3 regions of the Lentzea sp. genome follow, and region 2 is predicted to be linked to each of the others. Evidence: riboswitches for the same ligand, from Rfam matches in the RefSeq annotation. Region 2 holds a riboswitch; each other region holds the start of a gene.
What was found. A riboswitch is a leader RNA that binds a small molecule or an ion and turns the genes downstream of it on or off. The one in region 2 is predicted to bind glycine.

Region 1 (3,267 bases), on a different contig from region 2:
TGCCGCTGGTGGAACCTCGCCCCGGTTGGGCGTGGTCGTTGTTCATCGCACGGGTGAATGAGGGAGCATATCGGGTGACACGGCGGTCCGCCGCCTCAGCTGTGAGCGACATGGACGGAGAGGTACCTGTGAACCTCAAGAAGGTGCTAGTGCTGGCGGGCGTCGCGCTGGTGCTGTTCCTCCTGATCACCCAGCCCGAGCAGTCCGCCTCGGCGGTCCAGCAGGTCCTCGGCTGGCTGCGGCAGGGCGCGGAGTCGATCATCACGTTCATCAGGAGCCTGTTCGGCGCGGCGACCCCGATCCGCTAGTGACGCACGGTCACGTACGACCGTTCGCGTTGAGCCGGACGGGTGGAATGCGGCCAATCACGCACTGGTAACGGGTGTTCTGAGGATTCAGGGTCTGGTGATTGTCAGACCTACCGAATACCTTCCGCTGCAATGGCCGATCCCCGACCGACGAGGAGGCATGGATGGTCGAGGACTCCGGGGTCCACGAGCTCTTGAAGCAGTGGGCGGCTGAACGGTCTGATGACGCAGAGATGCAGGAGGTGAACCGGATCAAGAACGCGTGGCTCGCTGAGGCTCCCCCCTCGGCGCCAGGCATCCCCGTGCAGCGGGGTGCCGCACGGAGCGGGTCGCGTGGCTTGGTCAAGGTCGACTCGGCGGATCCGGCCTACGTGGCCGCGATGCGCAAGCGGGCGCCGGAGGCACCCGAGGCGTTGCTCGCCGCCGCAGCGAGCTACTGGCAGCTCGTCGGTGACGTCAGCGAGGCCGAGCAGTGGTGGGACGCGGGCATCAGCCCGTTGGACCAGCGCGCGCTCGACTACCGCGCTGCCGGCCTGACTCCTGCCGACCTCGGGAGGCGCCTGGGACCGATGACGGTTCTCCAGCACCTTCGTCGTGGCTCCGCCGCGGCCTGGTGCGTCGCACGTCTGCAGAGGCAGCGCCGGGACGGCGTGGCGTAGGAAGGAACGGGGGCTCCACGATCGGGGCCCCATGTTCGCGGAACGCGCTCACCGAGATCGTTCCGCGTGTTTTTGAGGGGGCCAAGCCCCCACGCCCCAGCCGGGGGCGAGCCCCCGGACCCCCACAGGGTGGCCTCCATCAGGAGGCCTCACCCAAGTAGTGTGGAGGTCGTGCGCGGCCTCCTTACTCCCCAACGCTTGTTGATCGCGTTCGCCTGTCTGGCGGCGCTGGTCCTGTGTTGCGGGCTCGCGTACTGGCAGTGGCAGCGCTTCGAGTCCGCCAGCGGCACGTTCCAGAACCTCGGGTACGTGCTCCAGTGGCCGCTCTTCGGCCTCTTCCCCCTCTTCATGGTGTGGCGGTTCCGCCGCCTGGCGCGCCAGAACCGTGACGGGGCTCTCTCCGCACCGGAGCCGGTTGCACCCGCTCCCCGGCCGGTGACTACCGTTGACGCCGTCAAACCCGCGCCTGTCGAGCACTTCGACGACGACGAAGACGCGGAGCTCGCGGCCTACAACCGCATGCTCGCGGACCTCAACGCGCGGGACGGTCGTTGAGCGAAGGCGGGCAGATGAAGGGTGCGTTGACCCGGTTCCGGGTCATGGCTTACGTGGTCGGTGTCTTCCTGCTGCTCCTGGTCGTGGCGATGGTGCTCAAGTACGCCGCGGACATGGGCGGGGCGATGAAGGTCGTGGGCCCGATCCACGGCTTCCTCTACGCCATCTACCTGGTGCTTTCCGTCGACCTCGCGCTGAAGCTGCGCTGGTCCATCAAGGGCACCGCACTCGTGCTGCTCGCCGGGACGATCCCGTTCCTGTCGTTCTGGGCGGAGCGCAAAGTGGTCGAGAAGACCGCGCAGGGCGTGCCGTTGTGACGTTTGGCCTGCTAGCGTCTGGGGCTGACAACTGAACACGGCCGTCGATGTCGCGCGGGAGAGTCCCCCTGTCCCCGATCTGCCGGACAGCGGGCACCGAAGGAGCAACTCCTCCCCGGAATCTCTCAGGTACCCCTACCGCACGACGAAGGCAACTCTGGAAAGCAGGCCCATCGGCCTCGCCCACGGTGCAAGTCGCGTTCCGCGCGGCGAAGCTCTCAGGCTCATGACAGAGGGGGAGGCTCTCTCAGACGAGGAGTCTCCGATGGACCGTGTCATTCTTCTGCTGCCTCAGCCGGCCACGTCCGGCTCTTCGGCGCACCCTGGAGGAGCGTTCTGATGTCCCGCCTCACGCCTCTGAACGCCGAGCACGAGCAGCTCGGCGCGATGTTCACCGACTTCGCGGGCTGGCGGATGCCGCTGCGCTACTCGAGCGAGCTCGCGGAGCACCACGCGGTGCGCACGTCCGCGGGCCTGTTCGACCTCACGCACATGGGTGAGATCGTCCTGACCGGACCGCAGGCCGGCGAGGCGCTCGACTTCGCGCTGGTCGGCCACATCTCCGCGCTCGCCGTCGGCAAGGCGCGCTACACGATGATCACGCAGGCCGACGGCGGCGTGGTCGACGACCTCATCGTCTACCGCCTGGGCGACGAGGAGTTCATGGTCGTCGCGAACGCCTCCAACGCCGCGGTGGTCGCGGACGCCCTGGTCGAGCGCGCGGCCGGGTTCGACACCGTCGTGACGGACTCCTCGACGGACTACGCGCTGATCGCGATCCAGGGCCCGAAGTCCGTCGAGATCCTGTCGGGCCTGACCGACACCGACCTGTCGACGGTCAAGTACTACGCCTCGTACCCGTCGACCGTCGCGGGCGTCCCCGCCCTGCTGGCCCGCACCGGCTACACCGGTGAAGAGGGCTTCGAGCTCTTCGTGGCGCCCGCCGACGCGTCCGCCGTGTGGGCGGCGCTGCTGTCCGCGGGCGAGGCGCACGAGCTCAAGCCGTGCGGGCTCGGCTGCCGCGACACGTTGCGCCTCGAGGCCGGGATGCCGTTGTACGGCAACGAGCTGACGACGTCGCTGACGCCCTACCACGCCGGCCTGGGCCGGGTCGTGAAGCTCGACAAGCCGGGCGACTTCGTGGGCCGCGACGCGTTGGCGAAGGTCTCGGAGTCCGGTGTGGACTCGGTCCTGGTCGGCCTGAAGACCCCCGAGCGCCGCGCGCCGCGCCACGGCTACGCGGTGCTCAACGGTGACGAGGTCGTGGGCGAGGTGACGTCGGGCGCGTTGTCCCCGACCCTCGGCTACTCCGTCGCCATGGCCTACGTGTCCCGCGCGAGCTCCGAGCCGGGCACCCCTCTGCTGGTGGACGTCCGCGGCAAGAAGCAGCCGGTCGAGGTCGTCGCACTTCCGTTCTACAAGCGCGCC
Region 2 (3,267 bases):
CTGCTCCGGGGTGCCGCCCAGGACCTCGGCGAGGCCGCCGGCCGCCATCGAGCAGGCGGAGCCGACCTCGCCCTGGCACCCGACCTCGGCGCCGGAGATCGACGCGTTCTCCTTGAACAGCACGCCGATCGCGCCCGCGGTCAGCAGGAACCGGACCACGCCGTCGTCGTTGGCCCCCGGCACGAACCTCGTGTAGTAGTGCAGGACCGCCGGGACGATGCCGGCCGCGCCGTTGGTCGGCGCGGTGACGACCCGGCCGCCCGCCGCGTTCTCCTCGTTGACCGCCAGCGCGAAGAGCGTGACCCAGTCCATGACGCGCAGCGGGTCGGTGACGAAGTGCTCGCCCTCCAGCCGTTTGCGCATCTCGGCGGCACGGCGGCGGACCTTCAGGCCGCCGGGCAGCACGCCGTGCTCGGTGCAGCCGCGTTCCACGCACTCCTGCATGACGTGCCAGATGTGCAGCAGCCCCGACCGCACCTCGGCCTCGGTCCGCCACGACAGCTCGTTGGCCATCATGATCTCGCTGATCGACAGGCCCGTCTCGCGGCAGCGCGCGAGCAGCTCGTCGCCGGTCAGGAACGGGTGCGGCAACGGCGTGGTGTCCGGCTTGATCCGGTCGGTGCCCGAGGCGTTCTCGTCGACGACGAACCCGCCGCCGATCGAGTAGTAGACGGCGTGCTCGACGGACACCCCGCCGCTGAACGCCTCGAAGCTCATCCCGTTGGGGTGCAGCGGAAGCGACTTGCGGCGGTGCATGACCAGGTCCCGGTCGTGCCGGAACGAGATCTCGTGCGAGCCGCCGAGCCGCAACCGTCCACTCGCGACGATCTCCTCGACGCGGCCGGCTGCGGCCGCCGGGTCGACCTCCTCGGGGAGGTTGCCCTCCAGGCCGAGGAACACGGCCTTGGGGCTGCCGTGCCCGTGGCCGGTCGCGCCGAGCGAGCCGAACAGCTCGACGTGCACGCCGTCCACTTCGGACAGGCGCTCGCCGAGCTTGTCGACGAACATCGCCGCCGCGCGCATCGGGCCGACGGTGTGGGAGCTGGACGGCCCGATGCCGACGGAGAACAGGTCGAAAACGCTGATCGCCACTGATCAGTCCTTCGTGGTGGTGGAGCGGTCAGTCCGGGACATGTCAGTCGGACTTGATGAGCTCGGCGTACTTGGCCGCCGTGAGCAGGTTCTCCGCCGACTCGACGCGGACCTTGAACAGCCAGCCCTCGCCGTACGGGTCGTTGTTGACGATCGCCGGGTCGTCGACGACGGCGCCGTTGACCTCGATCACCTCACCGGTGACGGGCGAGAACAGGTCGCTGACGGACTTGGTGGACTCGAGCTCACCGCACACGGCGTTCGTGACGACCTTCGCGCCGACCTCGGGCAGCTGGACGAAGACGATGTCGCCGAGGGCGTCCGCCGCGTACTCGGTGATTCCGCAGGTCAGCGGGTCCTGGGTGCCCGGCGTCCAGTCGACCCACTCGTGCTCGGTGGTGTAGAGCAGGTTCTCGGGGAACTGCACGGCGACTCCTCTGGCTGATGACGGGTCAAGGACACACTTGCGCCCCCTCCGCCGTGCAGAGTTGCCTACTCCGAGTGGTCTTGCTGCCTGAGAGTGTGCGGGAGCTTGCCCCTTCGGCGCCCCGACTCCGTCGTCGAGGTCTCTCCCACTCGGGTTCTGGCGCTGACGCGCCGCGGCCGGTCTTCAGTTCTCGGGGGCGAACGCTATGTGCGGCCCCCGCCGGGTGTCAACGCGAACGGGTCGAGTCACACGCGAGCGCAAACCGAGTCGCTCTGTCCTAGATGAACAACCACACAGGTGGCTGATAGTGCGATCAGCACAGTGACATGACCTTCCCACTGCCCCACATTGTGAGATGTCGGCCACCGAACGGAGGAGTCATCGTGCGGATCGCAGTTCCTCGCGAGATCAAGAACCACGAGTACCGCGTCGCTCTCACCCCTGCCGGTGCACACGAGCTGACCAGCCGCGGCCACGACGTGTTCGTCGAGCAGGGCGCCGGCCTGGGCTCCGCGATCACGGACGAGGAGTACCTCGCCGCGGGCGCCAAGGTCCTCGCGACCGCCGACGACGTGTGGGCGGAGGGCGACCTGGTCCTCAAGGTCAAGGAGCCGATCGCCGAGGAGTACCCGCGCCTGCGTGCCGGACAGACCCTCTTCACCTACCTCCACCTCGCCGCCGACAAGCCGCTGACCGAGGCGCTGCTCGCGTCCGGCACCACGGCCGTCGCCTACGAGACCGTGCAGCTGCCGAACCGCGCGCTGCCGCTGCTCGCCCCGATGTCCGAGGTCGCGGGCAGGCTCGCCCCGCAGGTCGGCGCGTTCGCGCTGATGAAGCCCTCCGGCGGCCGCGGCGTGCTGCCCGGCGGCGTCCCCGGTGTCGCCCCGGCCCGCGTGGTCGTCATCGGCGGCGGCGTGGCGGGCGTCAACGCCGCCACCATCGCCGCCGGCATGGGCGCGGACGTGGAGATCCTCGACACCAACGTCGACCGCCTGCGCCAGATCGACGCGCAGTTCCAGGGCCGCCTGCGCACGCTCGCGTCCAACGCGTTCTCCGTCGAGCAGGCCGTCCGCGAGGCCGACCTGGTCATCGGCGCCGTGCTGGTGCCGGGCGCCGCGGCCCCGAAGCTCGTCTCGAACACGCTGGTCGCCCAGATGAAGCCGGGCTCGGTGCTCGTCGACATCGCGATCGACCAGGGCGGCTGCTTCGAGGACTCCCGCGCCACCACGCACGCCGAGCCGACCTACGAGGTCCACAACTCGGTGTTCTACTGCGTCGCGAACATGCCGGGCGCCGTCCCGCGCACCTCGACCTACGCGCTGACCAACGTGACGCTGCCCTACGCCGTCGCGCTGGCCGACAAGGGCTGGGAGAAGGCGCTGAAGGACGACCGTTCGCTCGCCCTGGGCCTCAACGTCCACGCGGGCAAGCTGACGAACGGCCCGGTGGCCGAGGCGACCGGCCTCGCGCACACGCCGCTGGAGTCCGTCATCTGAAGACCATCTGAATGAATGAGGCCCCCGCACGCGTGAATCGCTGCGGGGGTTTCGCCTATCTCAGGGCTTTGACGCGCGCCTTGATGCCGTCGATCACGCAGTCCAGCCCGAACTCGAACTGGCCCTCCAGCGACCAGATCTCCTGCTCGTCGAGCATCCTGACGTAGTTGGGGTGCTTCTCCCGGTACATGTCGGCGATCTTGCGCAGGTCGGGCGGCGGCGAGTCCATGCCGCCGCGACCGATGAAGTTGA
Region 3 (3,267 bases), on a different contig from region 2:
ACACCGGGGTCTCGCTGCAGAACATCAGGGTCGCCGTCGACCACCTGCGCCGCCGCGGCGTCCAGGACCTGGCGAAGATCACGCTCTTCTCCGACGGCACGACCGTCTACGAGTGCACGTCGCCGGAAGAGGTCGTCGACCTGCTGCAGGGCGGCCAGGGCGTGTTCGGCATCGCGGTGAGCGGTGCGATGCGCGAGATCAGCGGGACCATCCACGAGTTCCCGGCCGAGCGCGCGGACGGCGTCGAGATCGCGCCGCTGACCGAGGACGAGCTGACCCGCCGCCGTCGCGAACGCGCGACGGGCTGACCTTCCCCGGACCGGTTGCCCGCTGACCGGCCCGATCTCCGTGGCCGACCGGCCGTCCCGGGTGGCCGGTCGGCAGAGGCGCACCACCCCCGCCGCTGCCTAGCGTTGCCGGCATGACCCCCACTCCTTCCCCGCAGGTCGTGAAAGTGCTGGCCGCGGCCGTGCAGCGGGCGTTCCGGCTGGAGTTCGGCTTCGTCGGCACCGAGAACCTGCTGATCGCGCTCACCGACACGATCGGTCCCGGCCGCAAGCTGGACGTCCGGTCGCTGCGGGCGCAGGCGATGGCACGGGGGACCGGGCACTGGGCCGGTGGCGACGGCGGTCCCGCCGAGTCGGGACCGGATGTCACGGCGTTGCTGCGCGCCGCCCACCACCACGCACGCGTCGAGACCGAGTTGCCCGCCAGCAGCGCGCTGGACGCCTGTCTCCGCGCGGCGCTCGGCCGGGCCGGCGACGGCGTGCTGACCACGACCCACCTGTCGCTCGCGTTGCTGGCGCTGGACTTCGGCCGCGTCGCGGACCTGCTGGTCGTGCGGCGCGTCGACGTCGAGGCGGTGGCCGCGGCCGTGCGGAAGGCGGCGGAGCCGGAGGAGGCGCCCGCGGTGTGGCTGCTGCGCAAGGCGGGCGCGCTGGAGGGCGAGTCCGGCGGCGGGTACGTGCGCTGGCTGACGAAGCTCGTCGTGCGCGGCCAGGGACTGGGCGGGCCGGTGCTCACCGCGGTGCGCACCGAGGCCGAACGGCTCGCCGTCGCCGGGAAGCGGCCCGTCTCGTCCCGCGACCTGGTGGCCGCCGTGCTGACGCTCGACCACCAGCTGACCGCCGCGGGCCGCAGGCTCCGGCCGGAACTGGAGTCGGGTGGCGCGCGGGCCCTGCGCGAGGCGGGCGTGGACGAGAAGGCACTGCCCGCCGGCGGGTCCGTGGACCGCGCGGTGGAGCGGGCGAAGCTCGTCGCGGCACGGCGCGGGGACGACGTCGTGGGCACCCGGCACCTGCTCGTGGCGCTGCGCGACGACCCGGAGGACCCGGTCGCGGAGGCCCTGAGCGGTCTCGGCGCTGAGACGTAGGTCGCGTCCGTGGGGACTGGCGGGGCTGCCTGCGGGTATCCTTCACGGGTAGTCGCTGAACTCAGGCGGGAGAGTCCGGGTCTCGAACCCGGCGCCGAAGGAGCAAGTCCCTCCCCGGGAACCTCTCAGGCACCCAGGACCGCCCGAGCGAGACGCCTCTGGAAAGTGGACCCCCGCACCGGGGTCCCGCCGACGGTGAAAGCCCGTTCTCGCGACGGGTGAACCTCTCAGGCGCCCTTGAAGGGTACGGACAGAGCGGGGAGGGCACCAGGACACGTGTGCCCTCAGGCCCCCGGAGGCGTTTGATGACGCAGGACCGCATCCCGCTCGCCGCTCTCGAGCACGGCACCCCGTTCGCCGACCGCCACGTCGGTCCGCGCCCCGCCGAGCTCGCGCGCATCCTCGACGTCATCGGTGTCGGGTCGCTGGAGGAGCTGGCGCAGCACGCGGTTCCCCCGTCGATCCACGAGCGCGACCTCGTGCTGGACCTGCCCGCCCCGGCCACCGAGACCGAGGCGCTGGCGGAGCTGCGCGCCCTCGCGGCGCAGAACCGGCCGATGACGCAGATGATCGGTCTGGGCTACTACGACACCGTGACGCCGGGCGTGATCCTGCGCAACGTCCTCGAGTCGCCCGCCTGGTACACCGCCTACACGCCGTACCAGCCGGAGATCTCGCAGGGCCGCCTCGAGGCGCTGCTGAACTTCCAGACGATGGTCGGCGACCTGACGGGCCTACCGGTCGCGAACGCGTCCATGCTGGACGAGTCGACCGCCGCCGCCGAGGCCATGACGCTGGTGCGCCGCGCCGGCAAGTCCAAGTCGGACAAGTTCGTCATCGACGCCGACACGCTGCCGCAGACGCTCGCCGTCATCGAGACGCGCGCCGAGCCGCTCGGCATCGAGATCGTCGTCGCCGACCTGTCGCAGGGCATCGAGGGCCTGGGCCTCGGCGGTGACTTCTTCGGCGTGCTGCTGTCCTACCCCGGCGCGTCCGGTGTGGTGCGCGACCAGAAGGCGCTCATCGAGGAGATCCACGCCGCCGGTGCGCAGGCCGTGGTCGTCGCCGACCTGCTGGCGCTGACGCTGCTGCGCGCGCCGGGCGAGATCGGCGCGGACGTCGTCGTCGGCACCACGCAGCGCTTCGGCGTCCCGATCGGCTTCGGCGGCCCGCACGCCGGCTACATGGCCGTCCGGTCCGGTCTGGAGCGCCAGCTGCCCGGCCGTCTCGTCGGCGTCTCCGTCGACTCGGACGGCTCGCTGGCCTACCGCCTCGCGCTCCAGACGCGCGAGCAGCACATCCGCCGCGAGAAGGCCACGTCGAACATCTGCACCGCGCAGGTGCTGCTGGCCGTGATCGCGTCCATGTACGCCGTCTACCACGGCCCCGAGGGTCTGCGCGCCATCGCGACCCGCGTGCACCGCATGGCCACCGTGCTCGCCACGGGTCTGTGCGAGGCGAACCTGGACGTCGTGCACGGCGAGTTCTTCGACACCGTCGAGGTCCGCGTTCCCGGCGAGGCCGCCGCGGTCGTCGAGAAGGCCCGCGCGGCCGGCATCAACCTCCGCAAGGTCGACGACGACGTCGTGGCGATCGCCTGCGACGAGAAGACCACCCGCGCGCACCTCGTCGCCGTCTGGGAGGCCTTCGGCGTCACCGGTGCCGACGTGGACGCGATCGACGCGGACACCGCCGACGGCATCCCGGCCGACCTGCGCCGCACCTCCGATTACCTGACCCACCCGGTCTTCCACGCGCACCGCTCCGAGACGGCGCTGCTGCGCTACCTGCGCGCGCTGTCCGACAAGGACGTCGCGCTCGACCGCAGCATGATCCCGCTCGGCTCCTGCACGATGAAGCTGAACGCCACCGCGGAGATGGAGCCCGTGACGTGG

Region 1: another riboswitch for glycine. It lies ahead of gcvT (glycine cleavage system aminomethyltransferase GcvT); the one in region 2 lies ahead of gcvH (glycine cleavage system protein GcvH).
Region 3: another riboswitch for glycine. It lies ahead of gcvP (aminomethyl-transferring glycine dehydrogenase); the one in region 2 lies ahead of gcvH (glycine cleavage system protein GcvH).

Annotation. Positions count from the first base shown of each region.
Region 1 covers NZ_DASVFL010000106.1:48,412-51,678, reverse strand. The annotation lists gene VF330_RS13450 (hypothetical protein) at 129-308, shown strand; gene VF330_RS13445 (helix-turn-helix transcriptional regulator) at 473-967, shown strand; gene VF330_RS13440 (hypothetical protein) at 1,139-1,522, shown strand; gene VF330_RS13435 (DUF3817 domain-containing protein) at 1,537-1,839, shown strand; glycine riboswitch at 1,885-1,990, shown strand; glycine riboswitch at 1,992-2,079, shown strand; gene gcvT (glycine cleavage system aminomethyltransferase GcvT) at 2,179-3,267, shown strand, end outside.
Region 2 covers NZ_DASVFL010000331.1:9,257-12,523, forward strand. The annotation lists gene VF330_RS35055 (L-serine ammonia-lyase) at 1-1,092, opposite strand, end outside; gene gcvH (glycine cleavage system protein GcvH) at 1,136-1,519, opposite strand; glycine riboswitch at 1,585-1,677, opposite strand; gene ald (alanine dehydrogenase) at 1,903-3,015, shown strand; gene VF330_RS35070 (TetR/AcrR family transcriptional regulator) at 3,071-3,267, opposite strand, start outside.
Region 3 covers NZ_DASVFL010000372.1:36,427-39,693, reverse strand. The annotation lists gene VF330_RS39390 (MerR family transcriptional regulator) at 1-308, shown strand, start outside; gene VF330_RS39385 (Clp protease N-terminal domain-containing protein) at 422-1,372, shown strand; glycine riboswitch at 1,429-1,524, shown strand; gene gcvP (aminomethyl-transferring glycine dehydrogenase) at 1,678-3,267, shown strand, end outside.